4 regions of the Lelliottia sp. EB106-05-01-XG201 genome follow, and region 1 is predicted to be linked to each of the others. Evidence: predicted binding sites of a transcription regulator. Region 1 holds the regulator's gene; each other region holds the start of a gene.
The links. Region 1 encodes PurR, which represses purine synthesis genes. Its sites were predicted from a motif close to CANGCAAACGTTTGCNTG; they were not measured.
Positions count from the first base shown of each region.

Region 2: the regulator PurR is predicted to act here: its motif matches at 2,791-2,808, upstream of tusA (sulfurtransferase TusA).
Region 3: the regulator PurR is predicted to act here: its motif matches at 3,065-3,082, upstream of purL (phosphoribosylformylglycinamidine synthase).
Region 4: the regulator PurR is predicted to act here: its motif matches at 2,146-2,163, upstream of purM (phosphoribosylformylglycinamidine cyclo-ligase).

Region 1 covers NZ_JBYTDV010000001.1:2,641,273-2,646,478, reverse strand. The annotation lists gene punC (purine nucleoside transporter PunC) at 1-374, opposite strand, end outside; gene punR (DNA-binding transcriptional activator PunR) at 490-1,401, shown strand; gene purR (HTH-type transcriptional repressor PurR) at 1,420-2,445, opposite strand; gene cydH (cytochrome bd-I oxidase subunit CydH) at 2,742-2,831, shown strand; gene AC3WS9_RS12445 (MFS transporter) at 3,001-4,167, shown strand; gene sodB (superoxide dismutase [Fe]) at 4,207-4,788, opposite strand; gene AC3WS9_RS12435 (C40 family peptidase) at 4,911-5,206, opposite strand, start outside.
Region 2 covers NZ_JBYTDV010000001.1:4,427,587-4,432,792, reverse strand. The annotation lists gene AC3WS9_RS20775 (AI-2E family transporter) at 1-36, opposite strand, end outside; gene AC3WS9_RS20770 (MFS transporter) at 181-1,395, shown strand; gene AC3WS9_RS20765 (DcrB family lipoprotein) at 1,402-1,959, opposite strand; gene AC3WS9_RS20760 (7-cyano-7-deazaguanine/7-aminomethyl-7-deazaguanine transporter) at 2,032-2,697, opposite strand; gene tusA (sulfurtransferase TusA) at 2,871-3,113, shown strand; gene zntA (Zn(II)/Cd(II)/Pb(II) translocating P-type ATPase ZntA) at 3,194-5,206, opposite strand, start outside.
Region 3 covers NZ_JBYTDV010000001.1:1,267,559-1,272,764, forward strand. The annotation lists gene AC3WS9_RS05975 (PTS transporter subunit EIIC) at 1-259, shown strand, start outside; gene yfhb (phosphatidylglycerophosphatase C) at 263-898, shown strand; gene tadA (tRNA adenosine(34) deaminase TadA) at 923-1,462, shown strand; partial or broken gene mltF (membrane-bound lytic murein transglycosylase MltF) at 1,350-2,915, opposite strand; gene purL (phosphoribosylformylglycinamidine synthase) at 3,167-5,206, shown strand, end outside.
Region 4 covers NZ_JBYTDV010000001.1:1,343,481-1,348,686, forward strand. The annotation lists gene ppk1 (polyphosphate kinase 1) at 1-182, opposite strand, end outside; gene purN (phosphoribosylglycinamide formyltransferase) at 415-1,056, opposite strand; gene purM (phosphoribosylformylglycinamidine cyclo-ligase) at 1,053-2,090, opposite strand; gene AC3WS9_RS06285 (6-phospho-beta-glucosidase) at 2,361-3,791, shown strand; gene upp (uracil phosphoribosyltransferase) at 4,007-4,633, shown strand; gene uraA (uracil permease) at 4,721-5,206, shown strand, end outside.

The DNA.
Region 1 (5,206 bases):
GCGGGATAGTAGTCCGTGACCAGCGCCTGCCAGGTCACCGCCGCGGCACACACGCCGAATGCCTGGATAAAACGCAGTACCAGAAGCCAGGTCGCATCGCGCACCCAGAGCATGCCCAGACAGCCGACGGCAAAAATCGCCAGACCTAAGAGTAAAATCGGTTTACGACCGTAGCGGTCGGAGAGCGGCCCCCACAGCAGCTGCGCGAAGGCAAAACCGGCGAGGAACAGGCTCAGGCTGGCGCTGATGGCGGCGGCTGGGGTCTGTAAATCCGCCTGCATCGCGGCAAACGCGGGCAGGTACATGTCGGTGGCCAGGAAGCCCAGCACGCTTAAGCCGCCGAGCCAGACCAGGAATCCTTTGTTGGGTTGCATTGTTTTTATTTCCTAAAGAGGGCGGGTATTCACTGGCGCAGAGTGTAGGGAGTGCAAACTGCCTTGTGAAACGCTAATATTTGGTGGTTGCATTCAAAAATTTTGCAGGCAAAAAATGTGGTCTGAATATTCCTTAGAAGTGGTTGATGCGGTTGCGCGCAACGGCAGCTTTAGCGGCGCGGCCCAGGAACTGCACCGCGTTCCGTCTGCGGTAAGCTATACCGTGCGTCAGCTTGAAGAGTGGCTGGCGGTTCCGCTGTTTGAGCGCCGCCACCGCGACGTCGTCCTGACGCCTGCGGGCGTCTGGTTTTTGAAAGAAGGGCGATCTGTTATCAAAAAAATGATGATCACCCGCGAGCAGTGTCAGCAGATTGCCAACGGCTGGCGCGGCCATCTCGCCATTGCGGTGGATAACATCGTCAAACCGGAACGCACCCGCCAGATGGTGGTCGATTTTTACCGCCACTTCTCGGACGTGGAGCTGCGCGTGTCCCAGGAGGTGTTCAACGGCGTGTGGGATGCGCTCTCTGACGGCAGGGTGGAGATGGCGATCGGTGCCACGCAGGCGATCCCGGTGGGCGGACGTTATGCCTTTCGCGATATGGGAGCCCTGAGCTGGACCTGCGTCGTGGCGCGCGATCATCCCCTCGCCGCTATTGAAGGCCCGTTGAGCGATGACACGTTGCGCAACTGGCCGTCGCTGGTGCTGGAAGATACGTCCCGATCGCTGCCAAAACGCATCACCTGGCTGCTGGATAACCAGCGGCGGGTGGTGGCCCCTGACTGGGAAACCTCGGCGACCTGTCTTTCCGCAGGGCTGTGCGTCGGGATGGTGCCGGTGCATTTCGCGCGTCCGCGTATCGATCGCGGTGAGTGGGTGGCCTTAACGCTGGAAAACCCGTTCCCGGATGCGGCCTGTTGCCTGACCTGGCAGCAAAACGATATGTCACCGGCCCTGGCGTGGCTGCTGGAGTATCTGGGGGATAGCGAAACGCTGAACAGAGAGTGGCTGAAGGAGCCGGAATAACCGGCCCCTCAGAGGTGATTAACGGCGGTAGTCGCGGAACGGACCGTCGGCGACGGAGCGGCGCTCAATCAGGCGCGGGTGGACTTCAATCGACTGCGACTCTTCGCGTTTGCTGACGATGCGGTCCATCAGCATGTTGAAGGCCGTTTCACCCAGCGAGTCTTTCGGCTGGTGAATGGTCGTCAGCGCCGGGGTGAAGTAGCGGGCGTTGCGCACGTTATCGTACCCGATCACAGAAATGTCCTGCGGGACGCGCAAACCGAGTTCGTCGGCTGCGCAAAGCGCGCCCATCGCCATAATATCGCCGCCGATAAAGACCGCGGTCGGGCGATGTGACTGGGAGACAATCTGCTGCATCGCGCGATAGCCGGACTCCGGCTCGAAGTCGCCCTGCACGATCCAGTTTTCCGGCACCGTGATCAGCGCTTCTTCCATCGCTTTCATGAAACCAGCCAGACGGCCTGCGCCGGTGTTGCGCTCCAGCGGACCCGGGATCACGCCGATTTCGCGGTGGCCGCGTTCAATCAGGTAACGGCCCGCCATGTAGCCGCCTTCGAAGGCGTTGTCGTTCACGGAGTCGGTGAAATCGGCGCGGGTATCGCCCCAGTCCATCACCACCATCGGGATGTGACGGTACTCTTCCAGCATGGAGAGCACGGATTCCGGGTATTCAGAACACATCACCAGCAGGCCATCGACGCGCTTTTGCGCCATCATCGACAGGTAAGCGCGCTGCTTTTCCTGGCTGTTCCAGGCGTTGCCAAGGATCAGGGTGTAGCCCTTCTGGAAGCAGTTTTTCTCAACGGCTTCGATGATCTCCGCGAAATAGGCGGCTTCGCTGCTGGTCGCCAGCAGGCCGATCGATTTGGTGTGGTTCACTTTCAGGCTGCGCGCCACGGCACTCGGGGAGTAGTGCAGCTCTTTGATGGCAGCCCATACGGCGTTGCGCGTCTCTTCCGCAACAAAACGCGTTTTGTTAATTACATGTGATACGGTTGTAGTGGAAACGTTTGCGCGTTTCGCCACATCTTTAATTGTTGCCATTACATGTCACTCCAGACCATATCTTAAACTCCTGAAATACTTAAAGGTAAACGTTTGCCTTCTCTCACCCTTATCTCGCAATGTGAATTGCGATACGCCGGGAAAACGACTCAGAACGTCAGGAGGGGGTCAGTGGCCGGTACGCTTATAAATTTAGCGTGGAATTTTGTCTTATCTTGATGAAAAGGGGAAGAGCAAAAACGGTTATCAGTCTAAATCCAGGAAGATTTTTGGGGTAAACTGTGTAAAAATGAGCAAGCTCACTTTTCGTAAGGTGATTAAAAGGAGAAAAATTGATGAGTACCGATCTGAAGTTTTCGCTGACCACGACCGTTATTGTGCTGGCTTTGATTGTTGCAGCAGGTCTGACCGCAGCCCTGCACTGATTTAAGCGAGGGAGAGTTCTCTCCCTCGTCTCCTCTCCCTGATTGTTACCCATCCTGCAAAAATCTTTTGCTAATTTGTTAACTTCTCATTTTTTGTGATTGATGTCATGCTTTTGCCATCTTAGTCCCGTGTCGCGCGATGACGACGACACGGCATCCGGAGTTAACAATGAAAATCAATTTTCCCCTGCTGGCCCTGGCGATTGGCGCTTTTGGCATCGGCACCACCGAGTTTTCCCCGATGGGGCTGCTGCCCGTCATTGCTAAAGGCGTGGACGTCTCCATTCCAGCGGCGGGGATGCTCATCAGCGCCTATGCAATTGGTGTGATGATCGGTGCGCCGCTCATGACGCTATTGCTCTCCCATCGCGCCCGCCGCAATGCGCTGATCTTCCTGATGGCGATTTTTACCCTCGGCAACGTGCTGTCGGCGATTGCGCCGGATTACACGACGCTGCTGCTGTCGCGCATTCTGACCAGCCTGAACCATGGCGCGTTCTTTGGCTTAGGCTCAGTGGTGGCCGCGAGCGTGGTGCCAAAACATAAACAGGCGAGCGCGGTGGCGACGATGTTTATGGGCCTGACCATCGCCAACATTGGCGGCGTTCCGGCGGCGACCTGGCTCGGGGAAGTGATTGGCTGGCGAATGTCGTTCCTGGCGACCGCCGGGCTGGGCGTGGTGGCGATGATCGCGCTGTTCTTCTCCCTGCCGAAAGGCGAGGCGGGCGAGCGCCCGGACGTGCGCAAAGAGCTGTCGGTGCTGGTGCGCCCGCAGGTGCTGTCTGCCCTGTTAACGACGGTGCTCGGCGCAGGCGCGATGTTCACGCTCTACACCTATATCTCTCCCGTGCTGCATGACATTACCCACGCGACGCCGCTGTTTGTGACGGCGATGCTGGTCCTGATCGGCGTTGGCTTCTCACTCGGGAACTATCTCGGCGGCAAGCTGGCGGATCGCTCGGTTACCGGTACGCTGAAAGGCTTCTTAACCCTGCTGATTGTGATTATGCTCGCCATTCCCTGGCTGGCGCGTAACGAATTCGGGGCGGCCATTGCGATGGTGGTGTGGGGCGCGGCGACCTTTGCGGTGGTTCCGCCGTTGCAGATGCGCGTGATGCGTGTGGCACACGAAGCGCCGGGTCTGTCGTCGTCCGTGAATATCGGCGCGTTTAATCTCGGTAATGCGCTCGGCGCGGCAGCGGGTGGGGCGGTGATTTCGGGCGGGCTGGGATACAGCTTTGTCCCGGTGATGGGGGCGATTATTGCGGCTCTTGGTCTGCTGCTGGTTCTCACATCCGGTCGCAAACAGCCGGAACCGGCCAGCGTGACGGAATAAACCAAAAACGCAGAAGGGCAAAACCCTTCTGCGTGTCTCTTACGCGGCGAAGTTCTTCGCCACAAATTCCCAGTTAACCAGCGCCCAGAAGTGCTCAAGGTAGTTCGGGCGAGCGTTACGGTAATCGATATAGTAAGCGTGCTCCCACACATCGACGGTCATCAGCGGTTTCGCGCTGGTGGTCAGTGGGGTGCCTGCGTTAGAGGTGGAAACGATAGCCAGTTTGCCATCAGCCTCTTTCACCAGCCACGTCCAGCCAGAACCGAAGTTCTTGATTGCGGCGTCAGTAAACTTCGCTTTGAAATCTGCAAAGCTGCCAAACGCGGCATTGATCGCTGCAGCCAGTTCACCGGTCGGTTCGCCACCGGCGTTCGGGGCCAGGCAGTGCCAGTAGAACGTGTGGTTCCAGACCTGAGCCGCGTTGTTGAACACGCCACCTTCAGAGCTACGCACGATCTCTTCCAGCGTTTTGCCTTCAAACGCAGTGCCTTTCACCAGATTGTTCAGGTTAGTGACATAGGTCTGATGGTGTTTGCCGTAGTGATACTCCAGGGTTTCCGCGGAAATGTGCGGAGCCAGGGCGTCTTTTGCATACGGTAATGCAGGTAATTCGAACGACATTGCTTCTCTCCTTATTATAGTGTTGCACGCCAATAACCCTATTGAGTGCATGGATAGAGTAGCAAATTGAAAGGGTATGCAAAAGAGGAACTTACCCTGCCGACGGCGCGGCAGGGCAGGGATTAGCGAATGGTTTTCGGTGTCATCACGCGGCGCGCGCCAACGTAATGGCGAACCCAGTAGTCTTCGCTCAGGGAGGTGATTTGAATGTCCTGGCCGCTGCGAGGAGACTGAATGAATTTCCCGTTGCCGACGTAAACGCCCACGTGATCGGCAGTGCCGCGACCCTGGGTGCGGAAGAACACCAGATCGCCGCTCTCCAGTTCACCGCGATTAACCGACGCGGCATCGCGCAGGTGATACATCTCGTTCGCGGTGCGCGGAATGCGGAACTTCACCAGATCTTTATACGCGTAAT
Region 2 (5,206 bases), 1.8 Mb from region 1:
GTGCAGGCCCGTCTTGTCGGGCTGGGGGGTTGTCATGCTGATTCCTTATGTTGTGTGCCCGTTAAGTGTAGTGCGTGAGGACCGCTGCGTTTGACGCCGTTAATCTGAAAGTCGCTGCTGCTTTTCGCCGCATGACGTGGTAATAGTGAAACACTGTTGCAAAATACCAGGTAGAACCTCATGCCCGACCCTGCCGCCGAACCGGCACTGAGCGGATTGCGCCTCAATCTGCGCATTGTTTCTGTTGTGATGTTTAACTTCGCCAGCTATCTCACCATTGGACTGCCGCTCGCGGTGTTGCCCGGTTACGTCCATGACGTGATGGGATTCAGCGCCTTCTGGGCGGGGCTGGTGATCAGCCTGCAATATTTCGCCACCCTGCTGAGTCGTCCGCAGTCGGGGCGGTATGCCGATCTGTTTGGCCCGAAAAGTATCGTCGTGGTGGGGTTGTGTGGCTGTTTTCTCAGTGGCCTGAGCTATCTTCTGGCGGCGACCACCAGCGGCTGGCCGCTGCTCAGCCTGGCACTGCTGTGTCTGGGGCGTGTGATTTTAGGTATCGGGCAAAGTCTGGCGGGGACCGGCTCGACGCTATGGGGCGTAGGCGTGGTCGGCACGCCGCATATCGGGCGCGTGATTTCGTGGAACGGGATTGTTACCTACGGCGCGATGGCCCTCGGCGCGCCGCTGGGTGTGGTGTGCTATGCGTGGGGTGGGCTGCACGGACTGGCGATCACTATTATGGTCGTCGCGCTGATCGCGATTTTACTCGCGCTCCCACGACCGAAGGTGAAAGCCAGCAAAGGCAAGCCGCTGCCGTTTCGCGCGGTGCTCGGGCGCGTCTGGCCCTACGGCATGGCGCTGGCCCTGGCGTCCGCCGGTTTTGGCGTGATCGCCACTTTCATCACCCTGTTTTATGACGCTAAAGGCTGGGACGGCGCAGCGTTCGCCCTGACGCTGTTTAGCTGCGCCTTCGTCGGCGCGCGCCTGCTGTTCCCGAACGGTATCAACCGCCTTGGCGGGCTGAACGTGGCGATGATCTGCTTTAGCGTGGAGATTGTCGGCCTGCTGCTGACGGGCATTGCGGGTGAGCCGTGGGTGGCGAAGATAGGCGTATTCCTCGCGGGCGCGGGTTTCTCGCTGGTCTTCCCGGCGCTGGGCGTGGTGGCGGTGAAAGCAGTGCCGCAGCAGAATCAGGGTTCGGCGCTGGCGACTTATACCGTGTTTATGGATATGTCGCTGGGGGTGACCGGGCCACTGGCCGGGCTGTTGATGGCCTACGCGGGCGTTCCGGTTATCTATCTGGCGGCGGCGGGGCTGGTGGGCGTTGCGTTCCTGCTGACCTGGCGCTTAAAAAAACGGCCCCCGGCGCAAGCGACGGAGGCCGTTGAATCGTGATGAAAATTACTGAATCACGAGGGTATTGATGATGTTTTCTGCGGCGGTCTGCGCTTTCTGCTGATCGTCAGCTGGCAGGGTGATCTGCATGGTCAGCAGTTTGCCGTCCACTTTGCCGAGCACCACGGAAGAGTACGCGGTCTGGCCTTTGGCAGAGATAATGCTGTCCAGCTGTTGCAGGGTGTGGCCTTTCAGTTCGATGGACTTGTTGGTTACCACCTGCAGCTGCGGATCGCGGCTACGCTGTTGATCTTCCAGACGCTTGGTCAGCACCGCCAGATCTTCATTGGTGTCGTCACCGACAATCACGATGACCGCTTTCTGCCCGGTGGCATCGGAATAGACGTGCATGTTGTTCGCCTGGGTGCCCAGCTTGCCGCTCTGATCGGTCATATCCGCTGGCAGAGAGAAGCTGAGTTTGCCATCCATCAGATTAACCGGCTGTCCGGTGGCATTACTTTCCGCGGACGCGCCCTGAGCAGGGGTCTTCGTATCGCTGTTATCACAGGCCGCCAGACCCACTACCAGCAGGCCAATCCCGACATATTTAACCAGATTGCGCATTAACTTATTCCTTTCGATAAACGGCCATAACGGCTCATTCATCCATCTTATCACAACTGATAAACCGAACCTTTAACCTGCCTGCAATGCCGAGATTTCAGATTTATCCGCCAGCCTTTTCAGCAGCATATTCAGCAGCACGCCGTACATCGGCAGGAAGAAGACAATGCTGATCAGCACTTTGAAGCAGTAGTCCACCAGCGCGATTTCCATCCAGTGGGCGGCCATAAAGGCATCCGGGCTGCGCCAGAAGGCGATGAAGAAGAAGGCTAGCGTGTCGCTGACGTTGCCGAACAGCGTGGACGCCGTCGGTGCCATCCACCAGCGGTGGTTCTGTCGCAGACGGTTAAAGACGTGAACGTCGAGGATCTGCCCCAGGGCGTAGGCCATAAAGCTGGCGGCAGCGATACGGGCGACAAACAGGTTGAAGTGCGTCAGCGCCTCAAAGCCCTGCCAGCTTCCCATGTAGAACAGGGAAGAGATGACGTACGAGACGAACAGCGCAGGCAGCATCACCGCAAAGATAATGCGTCGGGCCAACGGCGCGCCAAAGATACGCACGGTCAAATCGGTCGCGAGGAAGATAAACGGGAAGCTGAATGCGCCCCAGGTGGTATGGAAACCAAAAATGGAGATCGGCAACTGCACCAGATAGTTACTGGAAGTGATCACCAGCAGATGGAATAGCGATAGCCAGAACAACGCTTTTACGCGCTGCGTTTGAGAGAACTGCGTCATATTGTGACCTTTTTGATTAATATTTGGGGTGAGGGAACCCAATAAAGCCGCCGCATGATACTGCTTTCAGTTCGTATTGCAATGGCTAATTTTCGCGCAATCGTTAACCTTGTTTGCTTTGCCGAAAACGCGGCGTAAACTACAGCCGTTTTTTTGATGTAAACGAGAAGATGATGACCGACCTGTTTTCCAGCCCCGACCATACCCTTGATGCGCAGGGCCTCCGGTGCCCGGAGCCGGTGATGATGGTGCGCAAAACCGTGCGCAACATGCAGACCGGCGAGACGCTGCTGATCATTGCTGACGATCCTGCGACCACCCGCGATATCCCCGGTTTTTGTACCTTTATGGAACATGAGCTGGTGGCGCAAGAGACGGGCTCCCTTCCGTATCGGTATCTGGTGCGCAAAGGGTAGTCGTGGTTTGCCGGGTGAACCCGGCATACAAGGGTACGAAAACGTAGGCCGGGTAAGGCGAAGCCGCCACCCGGCGTTTATCATCTCCGGCGCAACAACCGCAGTGCGTTCGCCGTCACCAGCACCGTCGCCCCCGTATCCGCTAATACCGCCAGCCACAGACCTGTTATCCCCAGCAGTGTGGTGACCAGGAAAATCCCCTTCAGTCCCAGCGCAATCGTGATGTTCTGACGAATATTGGCTCGCGTCGCACGTGCCAGTGAGATCATCTGCGCGAGGCCGGTTAACCGGTTGTGCGTCAGCGCCGCATCGGCGGTTTCGAGCGCCACGTCGGTCCCGCTGCCCATCGCAATCCCAATCGTCGCGGCTTTCATTGCCGGAGCGTCGTTGATGCCGTCGCCGACCATCGCCAACGGGGCCTGAGCGTTCAGACCCGTCACGGCCTGCACTTTATCCGCTGGTAACAGCCCGGCCTTAAATTCCAGACCCAGCTCATTGGCAATCGCTGCCGCCGCGCGCGGGTTATCCCCGGTCAGGATCACGCCCTGAATCCCCAGCTGATGCAGCGCCGCCACGGCCTCTTTGGCATCTTCACGCAGGGTATCGCGCAGGGCCAACACCCCTTTTGCCACGCCGTCGATAACGACGATCACCACCGTCTGCCCGGCCTGCTCCAGCTCGCGGATTTGCGGGCTAAACTCCTCGGCCGGGAATTTATCGGCAGCGCAAATCAGCACCTTGCTGCCCTCAACTTCCGCTTCGATGCCTGAGCCCATCAGCGCTCGCTGCGCGCTGGCCTCAGGAATCGTCAGCCCGCGCGACTGCGCTTCACGCACAATTGCCTGCGCCAGCGGGTGAGTCGAACCCTGCTCGACGGCGGCGGCCAGCGCCAGCAGGGCGTCATCGGCAGGATAAATGCCCGTGACCTGCGGTTTGCCGACGGTCAGCGTGCCGGTTTTATCGAAGGCGATCTGCTGAACCTGGCTGAGCTGTTCCAGCGCCGCACCGCCTTTAATCAGCGCACCGCGTCGTGCGGCGGCGGCCAGACCCGAGGTGATGGCCGCAGGCGTTGAAATCACCAGCGCACACGGACAGCCGATCAGCAGCAGCGTCAGCCCTTTATAGATCCACGCCTCCCACGGGGCGCTGAACAGCAGCGGCGGAACCACCGCCACCAGCAGGGCAATCAGCATAATTACCGGCGTGTAGATGCGGCTGAAGCGATCGATAAAGCGCTCGACGGGCGCGCGGCGCTCTTCGGCCTCTTCGATCAGTTTCAGAATGCGGTCAATGGCGCTGTCGCCCGGTTCGGAAAGCACCTTGAGCTGCACCAGACGGTCCACGCTGGTGGCCCCGGCGGGGACTTTCTCGCCGGTCTCGCGCTCAACGGGAATCGATTCGCCGGTCAGGGCGCTTTCGTCGAAACTGGCCGTCGCGGTGAGAAGCGTCCCGTCCGCAGGCAAACGCCCCCCGGCGGCCACCTCCATCACATCGCCCGGACGCAGCGCCGTGATAGCGACCGTCTGGCGCTCGCCATTCACCACCACTGTCGCCGTCTCCGGTTTCAGCGCCATTAACGCGCTGACCCCTTTGCGCGCCCGGCTTGCTGCCCAGCCTTCAAGGCGTTCGCCGATCAGGAACAGGAGCAGGACCATCGCCGCTTCCGCCGTCGCGCCAATAAACAGCGCGCCGATTGCCGCGACGCTCATTAAGGTTTCAATCGCGAACCAGCTGCCGGTTTTGATCAGACGCAGGGACTGACGGGCGATGGGGAACAGCCCAACCAGCGTGGTGGCAATAAACGCCAGATTGCCAAGCGGGTGGTTAACCTGTTCCAACGCCCAGCTGAGCGCCATCATGATAATCAGGGTGATGAGCGGCAGATTTTCCCGCAGGGGAGAGATTTTTTCGGCAGGTTCCTGCTCGCTACGCAGGGAGTAGCCGGCTTTGGTCACCGCCGCTTCAACCTGCTTGCTGACGTCAGCATCGGCGCTGACCAGCAGTTTTTCGGTGGCGAACAGCACCTGAACCTGGTTGACGCCCGCCACCTGTTTCACCGCATTTTCGACTTTGCGGGCGCATGCGGCGCAGTC
Region 3 (5,206 bases), 1.4 Mb from region 1:
CGGCGAGCCGCTGATTTTCGGCGTCACGCTGCCGCTCGGCAAGCCGTTCCTTGCCGCCTGTATCGGTGGCGCAGTGGGCGGCGCGTTGATCAGCTACTGGAAAGTGGCGACGGTTATCACCTTCGGGATCTCCGGATTACCGCTGGCATTAACCATCGTGACCGGAAAAGTCATGCTCTATCTGTTAGGCTGTTTAGTAGCAGTCATCGCCGGGTTCCTGATGACCTGGCTGTTAGGGTTCAACGATCCAGAGGAGTAAGGTTTGGTTAATCACGAGCGTCGCGTTGTCTTTTTCGATTTGGATGGAACGCTACATCAGCAGGATATGTTTGGCACATTTATGCGCTATCTGTTGCGTCGCCAGCCCCTGAACGCACTGCTCGTGCTGCCACTCCTGCCGGTTATCGGGATTGCGCTGCTGGTAAAAGGGCGCGCGGCGCGCTGGCCCATGAGTCTGCTGTTGTGGGGTTGCACCTTTGGTCACAGCGACGCGCGGCTTAAACAGCTTCAGCAGGATTTCGTCCACTGGTTTCGCGGTCACGTCACCGCGTTTCCGGTGGTTCAGGATCGCCTGACGCAATATCTCAACGCCAACGACGCCGATATCTGGCTGATTACCGGCTCGCCGCAGCCGCTGGTGGAGCAGGTCTATTTCGACACCCCCTGGCTGCCGCGCGTCAATCTGATTGCCACCCAGATGGGCCGCGCTTACGGCGGCTGGGTACTGACGCTGCGCTGTCTGGGCCATGAGAAAGTGGTGCAGCTCGAGAAGAAAATCGGCACGCCGCTGCGTCTTTACAGCGGCTACAGCGACAGCAAGCAGGATAACCCGCTGCTCTATTTCTGCCAGCACCGCTGGCGCGTCACGCCGTCGGGCGAACTTCAGCAACTGGAATAGTGTTAACCATAACGGGTGTGTATAATGCCGCCCGCTTTCCAACTGGAGTACCTTTCGTTGTCTGACCTTGAACTCAACCATGAATACTGGATGCGCCACGCGCTCTCCCTTGCAAAACGCGCCTGGGATGAGGGCGAAGTGCCCGTGGGTGCCGTTCTGGTGCATAACAATCAGGTGATTGGCGAAGGGTGGAACCGTCCGATTGGCCGCCACGATCCGACCGCGCATGCGGAAATCATGGCCCTGCGTCAGGGCGGGCTGGTACTGCAGAATTATCGTTTACTCGACACCACGCTGTACGTCACGCTCGAACCCTGCGTGATGTGCTCCGGCGCGATGGTTCACAGCCGCATCGGCACGCTGGTGTACGGCGCGCGGGATGAAAAAACCGGCGCGGCGGGGTCACTGATGGATGTGCTAGGACACCCTGGTATGAACCACCAGGTGCAGATTATCGGCGGGGTGCTTGCACCAGACTGTTCGGAGCTATTAAGCGATTTCTTTCGAATGCGCCGTCAGCAGAAAAAGCAACAAAAGGCAGAACTGAAGTCGTCGGGTGATTAAGCTCATTCGGTGACACCACCGGATAGCTCTGCGCCAGCTGATTCGCCTCTATCACTTCCTTCTCTTTCTCCAGCAGATACCCTTCCAGGCTTATCTGGTACTTACGGATATTTTCCACATACGCGTAGGCCTCGTGCCCGCGCGCATAGCCGTATGTGAGTTTGTTATACCAGGGCTTTTGGCTGAGCAGCGGCAGACGCTGTTTAACGTCAGACCAGCTGTCAGGATTACCTTTGGTTTTGGCGGTCAACGCCCGCGCGTCGAGCATGTGCGCGTAACCCATGTTGTACGCCGCCAGCGCAAACCAGATCCGCTCCTCTTCCGGCACCGTCTCCGGCACTTTCGCCATCATATCCTGCAGATAGCGCGCGCCGCCGCTGATGCTCTGTTCCGCATCGGTACGGTCCGTCAGACCGAGGCTTTGCGCAGTATTCTTGGTGAGCATCATCAGGCCGCGCACGCCGGTCGGGGAAGTCGCCTGCGCGTCCCAGTGGGATTCCTGATAGGAAATCGCCGCCAGCAGACGCCAGTCGATCTCCTGGGCGTATTTCTCAAACAACGGCTGGAGATCCGGCAGAACGCTATCCACCGCGCGCAGGAAGCTGCGGGTATCGACGTAATCGAAATCTCCGCCGTGGCCGAGATATTTCTCCTCAAGGCGTGCGAGCGTGCCGTCTTCGTTCATTGAATTGAAGAAATCGAGCATCGCGGCGGAGAGGGTTTGATCCTCGTCGAGAGGGCTAAACCAGGTGACGGGCTGTTCGTCGGTCACATCCAGCGCCACCGCAATCTCCGGGTGCACGCGCTGGAACAGACTGATCGCCACCGAATCGGCGATGGTGTACGCCAGCTTTTTATCTTTTACCTGTTCCAGCAGCGCCGTGGTGCCGAGCTTCTCGTCGACCTTCCAGCTGAGATCGGGGAATTTCTTCTCTTTGAGGGAGCGCAGATCCTCAATCACCACATGCCCGGGCGCGATGGTGAGCTGCTGATCGGTCAGAGTGGCAAGAGTGCGGGGGCGCAAACTGCCGACGCGATAGACCAGCTGCTGCGAGACGGAATAGTAGGTTGGTCCTGGCTGATAGCTTTTGCTGCGCTCGCTGTTATAGACCAGCCCGGCGGCCAGCATATCGGCATCGTCGTTATCCAGGTCGTCAAACAGCTGGCTGATATTCTGGCGAACGGTGATTTTGAGCTTCACGCCGAGGTAGTCGGCAAACTGCTGCGCCAGCTCGTAATCGAGACCAGTGATTTTGCCGTTCACATTGTTGTAGGTCAGCGGAGAGCTGATCGTACTGACGCGCAGCTCCCCCCGCGATTGGATCGCGGCGATACGGTTTTCGGCTTTGCCGAACCAGGGGATAGAAGGCCAGAGGGCCGCTGCCAGCAGCAATGTCACAATGCCGATGAGCAGATAATTAATCTTTAATTTTTTCAATTAGTTAATTCTCTGCGCCGTGCGTTGCCTCAGTGTGCTGTAGCCATGTTGATTATAAGGTTTGCCATTGATTGAGCGGCATTTTGCGCAAACTTGCGTCAGTTGGCAACAAATTAGAGAGACAGGTCACACCGATGGATAAAAAGGCGAGATGATTTTATTTCGACGCAAACGGTTTCGTCGGCGCTCAGGATTCTCTATAATGACGCCCGTTTTCCCCTTGCGCACACTGTAAGCGCCTCAGGCGCTTCGAAGACGAGAGACTTATGATGGAAATTCTGCGTGGTTCGCCTGCACTGTCTGCCTTCCGTATCAACAAACTGCTGGCACGTTTTCAGGCAGCCGACCTTCCGGTAAGCAATATTTACGCTGAGTATGTCCATTTTGCTGACCTGAATGCTCCCTTAAATGCGCAGCAGCGCGAGCAGCTTGAACGTCTGCTCAAGTATGGCCCGAGCCTGAGCAGCCATACGCCAACCGGCAAACTGGTCCTTGCGACGCCTCGCCCTGGCACCATCTCCCCCTGGTCTTCTAAAGCCACTGACATTGCTCACAACTGCGGCCTGAGCCAGATCAATCGTCTGGAACGCGGCGTGGCGTATTACGTTGAAGCCTCAACCTTGACCGCGGAACAGTGGCAGACCGTCGCCGACGAGCTGCACGACCGCATGATGGAGAGCGTTTTCGCGACGCTGGATGACGCACAGCAGCTCTTCGCTCACCATCAGCCTGCGCCGGTACAGAGCGTGGATCTGCTGGGCGAAGGCCGTCAGGCGCTGATTGATGCCAACCTGCGTCTCGGCCTGGCACTGGCCGACGACGAGATTGACTACCTGCAGGATGCGTTCGTGAAGCTGAACCGCAATCCGAACGACATCGAACTCTACATGTTCGCGCAGGCCAACTCCGAGCACTGCCGCCATAAGATTTTCAACGCCGCCTGGATTATCGACGGCGAAGAACAGCCGAAGTCGCTGTTCAAAATGATCAAAAACACCATGGAACAAACGCCTGACCACGTGCTGTCTGCCTATAAAGACAACGCGGCGGTGATGGAGGGTTCCGAGGTAGGCCGCTTCTTCGCCGACCGCGAAGCAGGGCGCTATGACTTCCATCAGGAGCCAGCGCATATCCTGATGAAAGTCGAAACACACAACCACCCGACGGCGATTTCCCCGTGGCCGGGTGCGGCGACCGGTTCCGGCGGTGAAATCCGTGACGAAGGCGCAACCGGACGCGGCGCAAAACCGAAAGCGGGCCTGGTCGGTTTCTCCGTCTCCAACCTGCGTATTCCTGGCTTTGAACAGCCTTGGGAAGAGGATTTTGGCAAGCCGGAGCGTATCGTCACCGCGCTCGACATCATGACCGAAGGTCCACTGGGCGGCGCAGCGTTTAACAACGAATTTGGTCGCCCGGCCCTGAACGGCTACTTCCGTACCTATGAAGAGAAAGTCGACAGCCACAACGGTGAAGAGCTGCGCGGCTACCACAAGCCGATCATGCTGGCGGGCGGGATCGGTAATATCCGCGCCGATCACGTGCAGAAAGGTGATATCACCGTCGGCGCGAAGCTGATCGTCCTCGGCGGCCCGGCGATGAACATCGGCCTGGGCGGTGGGGCGGCTTCTTCAATGGCATCCGGTCAGTCTGACGCGGATCTCGATTTCGCCTCCGTGCAGCGCGACAACCCGGAAATGGAACGTCGCTGCCAGGAAGTGATCGACCGCTGCTGGCAGCTTGGTGACGCCAACCCGATTCTGTTTATCCACGACGTCGGCGCGGGCGGTCTGTCTAACGCCATGCCGGAGCTGGTGAGCGACGGCGGACGCGGCGGCAAATTCAACCTGCGCGACATCCTGAGCGATGAGCCAGGCATGAGCCCGCTGGAAATCTGGTGTAACGAATCCCAGGAGCGCTACGTGCTGGCGGTCTCTCCGGATCAGCTGCCGCTGTTTGACGCACTGTGTCGTCGCGAGCGCGCACCTTACGCGGTCATCGGTGAAGCAACGGAAGAGCTGCACCTGAGCATGAAGGATCCGCATTTCGACAATCAGCCGATTGACCTGCCGCTCGACGTGCTGCTGGGCAAAACGCCGAAGATGACCCGCAACGTTGAAACCCGCAAAGCCGCGGGCAAAGCGCTGGATGTGCGCGGTATCTCGATTGCTGACGCGGTGAATCGCGTTCTGCACCTGCCAGCCGTCGCAGAAAAAACCTTCCTCGTGACCATCGGCGACCGCTCGGTGACCGGTATGGTGGCCCGCGATCAGATGGTCGGCCCGTGGCAGATCCCGGTGGCGAACTGC
Region 4 (5,206 bases), 1.3 Mb from region 1:
ATCCGCCGTTTCAGTTCGGCAAAACGGACCTTGTAGAATTCATCCAGGTTATTGGAATAAATACCCAGAAAACGCATACGCTCAATCAGCGGATTGCTTTTATCAGCCGCTTCCTGAAGCACACGTTCGTTGAACGCCAACCAGCTTAGCTCTTTCTCGATGTATAACTTTTCCTGACCCATTACAACTTACACTCCGTTTCAATCACGGGACGCAGCAAATCCGTCTCGATTCTATTATGGCGAGCTTTGACACGAGATGTCCAACTGTGCCAGAAAAGTATGACAGTTAATTTTTTTTCTGGGGGAATTTAGGGAGTTGGTGGGGGATAAAGGCGCGTCGGGTGGCGCTGCGCTTACCCGACCTACAAAAACCATAGGCCCGTGCAAGCGCAGCGCCGCCGGGCAAAACAGACTACTCGTCCGCCGCATGTCCCTGCGCGGGCAGCTTCACGCCATCCAGCCAGGCGGCGTTATCACGCATCTCAAGACGCCCGTCGACAAACCAGCTCACCACTAACGGATAAATGGCGTGCTCCTGCGTCTGGACGCGCTCGGTGATGTCGTCTTCGTCGTCGCCATCAAACACCGGAATTTTGGCCTGCAAAATCACCGGCCCGCCGTCCAGCTCGTCGGTGACGAAATGCACGGAGGTACCATGCTCCTCATCGCCATTTTCCAGCACCTGACGGTGGGTGTGCAGGCCCGGATATTTCGGCAGAAGAGAAGGGTGGATGTTCAGCAGGCGGCCGGAATAGTGAGAGACAAACACCGGGCTTAAGATGCGCATATACCCGGCCAGCACCACGACATCCGGCGCATAGGCGTCGATCTCATGCACCAGTTCCCGGTCAAAGGCTTCACGACTGGCAAACTGTGAGGCTTCCAGCGCGTGCGCCGGGATATGGGCATCCCGCGCACGCTCAAGGCCGAACGCATCGGCCTTGTTGCTGAATACTGCGCGAATGGTGCCATTGATCTGTTTCTGTTTGCAGGCGTCGATGATTGCCTGCAAATTGCTTCCGTTACCGGAAATGAGCACCACAATATTTTTCATTCAATGACCACGCGCTGTTCGGAATCAGAAGCTTTGATGATACCGATTTTCCACGCGTTTTCACCTTTCGCCTTCATCAGTTCAACGGCTTTATCCGCTTCGCTGGCAGGCAGGGCAATCAGCATGCCGACGCCGCAGTTGAAGGTGCGATACATTTCGTGCTGGCTGACGTTGCCCGCGGTTTGCAGCCAGTTGAACACGGCTGGCCACTGCCAGGAGGACTCGTCGATCACCGCCTGCGTATTGTCAGGCAGCACGCGCGGGATATTTTCCCAGAAGCCGCCGCCGGTCAGGTGCGCAATGGCGTGAACGTCAACGTTCTCGATCAGCTCAAGAATGTTTTTCACGTAGATACGGGTCGGTGCCAGCAGGTGATCGGCCAGCGGTTTGCCTTCGAGCTCGGTGGTTTCCGGGTCGCAGCCGCTCACTTCGAGGATCTTACGCACCAGGGAGTAACCGTTCGAGTGTGGGCCGCTTGAGCCAAGGGCAATCAGGACATCGCCATCGGCCACTTTGCTGCCGTCGATAATTTCTGATTTTTCTACCACGCCGACGCAGAAGCCCGCGACGTCGTAATCTTCACCGTGGTACATGCCCGGCATCTCTGCGGTTTCGCCGCCGACCAGCGCACAGCCAGACTGCAGACAGCCTTCGGCGATACCGGTAATCACGCTGGAGGCCGTATCCACGTCCAGTTTGCCGGTCGCATAGTAGTCGAGGAAGAAGAGGGGTTCAGCACCCTGCACCACGAGGTCGTTCACACACATGGCCACCAGGTCGATCCCGATGGTGTCGTGGCGTTTGAGATCCATCGCCAGACGCAGCTTCGTGCCCACGCCGTCAGTGCCAGAAACCAGAACAGGCTCACGATATTTTTGCGGCAGTGCGCACAGCGCGCCAAATCCACCCAGACCACCCATCACTTCAGGGCGGCGAGTCTTTTTGACCACACCTTTGATTCGGTCAACCAGCGCATTACCTGCGTCAATATCAACACCGGCATCTTTATAGCTGAGAGAAGTTTTGTTGGTCACGGCTTAAGTCCCCACGCATAGCATAGTAAGAAAAATCGGCGCAATTCTAACAGTCCAGGCAAACGTTTGCGAGCCTATTCTGCGGTCAAAAAAAGTCGCTGAAAATTTACACATTTTTGCATTGGGCGAGGACAAACTTGATACCGTTCACGAAAATGAAACCGGTTTCGGCAATCTGCTTGCAACAGGCTAAGCCATTGCACATGATTTGACTGAAACCGGTTTCTGTAATTGTTTTTGCAGAAAATAACGCAGAATGAGGGAAAAGGCATGCCAGGATTTAAAGAAGGTTTTCTGTGGGGCGGCGCGGTGGCGGCGCATCAGCTGGAAGGTGGCTGGAAAGAGGGCGGTAAGGGGATAAGCGTCGCGGACGTGATGACGGTCGGGGCGCACGGCGTACCGCGTGAAATCACCCAGGGCGTCATCCAGGGCAAAAACTACCCGAACCACGAAGCCATCGATTTTTACCATCGCTACAAAGAAGACATCAAACTTTTCGCCGAACTGGGCTTTAAATGTTTCCGCACCTCCATTGCCTGGACGCGCATTTTCCCGAAAGGCGACGAGCTGGAGCCTAACGAAGCCGGTCTGAAATTCTACGACGACCTGTTCGATGAATGCCTGAAACACGGCATCGAGCCGGTGATTACCCTGTCGCACTTTGAGATGCCTTTCCATCTGGTGACCGAATACGGCGGCTGGCGCAACCGTAAGCTGATCGACATGTTCGTGCGTTTCGCCAGCGTCTGCTTTAAGCGTTATCAGCACAAAGTGAAGTACTGGATGACCTTCAACGAGATCAACAACCAGGCCAACTTCCACGAAGATTTCGCACCCTTCACCAACTCCGGCCTGAAATACGAAGAGGGTGAAGATCGCGAGCCGGTGATGTTCCAGGCCGCGCACTATGAGCTGGTGGCCAGCGCCCTGGCGGTGAAAGCCGGACGTGAAATCAATCCGTCCCTGCAAATCGGCTGCATGATTGCCATGTGCCCAATCTATCCGCTGAGCTGCGCGCCAAACGACATCATGATGGCAATGAACGCCATGCACCGTCGCTACTGGTTCACCGACGTGCACGTGCGCGGAAAATATCCGCAGCATCTGCTGAACTACTTTGAGCGCCGCGGTTTCGAGCTGGATATTACCGACGAGGACATTGCAGCTCTGAAGCAGGGCTGTGTCGATTACATCGGCTTCAGCTATTACATGTCCTTCGCCACCAAAGCCACGCCGGATAATCCGCAGCTTGATTATGACGAGAGCAAAAGCCTCGTTTCCAACCCGTACGTGCAGAAATCCGACTGGGGCTGGCAGATTGACCCGGTGGGCCTGCGCTACTCCCTGAACTGGTTCTGGGATCACTACCAGCTGCCGCTGTTTATCGTTGAGAACGGCTTCGGAGCGATCGACGTGCAGGAGAGTGACGGTACGGTCAATGACCAGTACCGCATCGATTATCTCGACGCTCATATCCGCGAAATGAAAAAAGCGGTCGTCGAAGATGGCGTGGATCTGATGGGTTACACCCCGTGGGGTTGTATCGATCTGGTCTCTGCCGGAACCGGCGAAATGAAAAAACGTTACGGCTTTATTTTTGTTGATAAAGACAACGAAGGTAACGGCACCCTGAACCGCAGCAAGAAAAAATCTTTCGACTGGTATCAGAAGGTGATCGCCACTAACGGCGCAGACCTGTAATCGCCCGGCGGCGCTGCGCTCTCCCCCCTGTAAGCCGGGTAAGCGCAGCGCCACCCGGCAAAACTCCCTTCTTTTTTTTCCTGTTTTATACTCACTATCGCTCCCTAATCCACTTTGCTTGATCGGCATCAAGCAAGATGGGTATGGCGAACCCGGAAAAAAGCGGTATAATCCGGCGATTTTTTTTGCGGTAGCCACCTCAGAGGAGAATGAGAATGAAGATTGTGGAAGTGAAACACCCACTCGTTAAACACAAGCTGGGCCTGATGCGTGAGCATGACATCAGCACGAAGCGTTTTCGCGAACTGGCCTCTGAAGTTGGAAGCTTACTGACTTACGAAGCGACGTCTGACCTGGAAACTGAAAAAGTGACCATCGAAGGCTGGAACGGCCCGGTTCAGGTTGAGCAGATCAAAGGTAAGAAAATTACCGTGGTGCCAATCCTGCGCGCAGGTCTGGGCATGATGGAAGGCGTGCTGGAGCACGTACCGAGCGCGCGTATCAGCGTAGTCGGTATCTACCGTAACGAAGAAACTCTCGAACCCGTCCCGTATTTCCAGAAGCTGGTGTCTAACATCGACGAGCGTATGGCGCTGGTCGTTGACCCAATGCTCGCCACCGGCGGCTCCATGATCGCCACCATCGACCTGCTGAAAAATGCCGGCTGTAACAGCATCAAGGTGCTGGTACTGGTTGCGGCACCGGAAGGTATCGCGGCGCTGGAAAAAGCGCACCCGGACGTTGAGCTGTATACCGCCTCTATCGACCAGGGGCTGAACGAGCACGGGTACATCATCCCGGGGCTCGGCGATGCCGGCGACAAGATTTTTGGTACGAAATAATCGAATAACGATAAAGAAGCCGACTTTGATAGTCGGCTTTTTTTTGAATAAAACACAAACAACTCACAATACTTAGAGGAAAACACTATGACGCGCCGTACTATCGGGGTGAGTGAAAGACCGCCGCTTTTGCAGACGATCCCGCTTAGTTTGCAGCACTTGTTTGCCATGTTTGGCGCAACCGTACTGGTGCCCATCCTGTTTCACATCAACCCGGCCACCGTACTGCTGTTCAACGGCGTCGGCACGCTGCTGTATCTTTTCATCTGTAAAGGCAAAATCCCGGCGTATCTGGGCTCCAGCTTTGCGTTTATCTCCCCGGTCCTGCTGCTGCTGCCGCTAGGCTACGAAGTGGCGCTGGGCGGGTTTATCATGTGCGGCGCGCTGTTCTGCCTGGTGGCTTTCATTGTGAAGAAAGCCGGGACCGGCTGGCTGGACGTGATGTTCCCGCCTGCGGCGATGGGCGCAATCGTTGCCGTCATTGGTCTCGAGCTGGCGGGTGTGGCGGCGAACATGGCCGGTCTGCTGCCAGCGGACGGACAATCCCCGGAATCCAAAACCATCATTATTTCG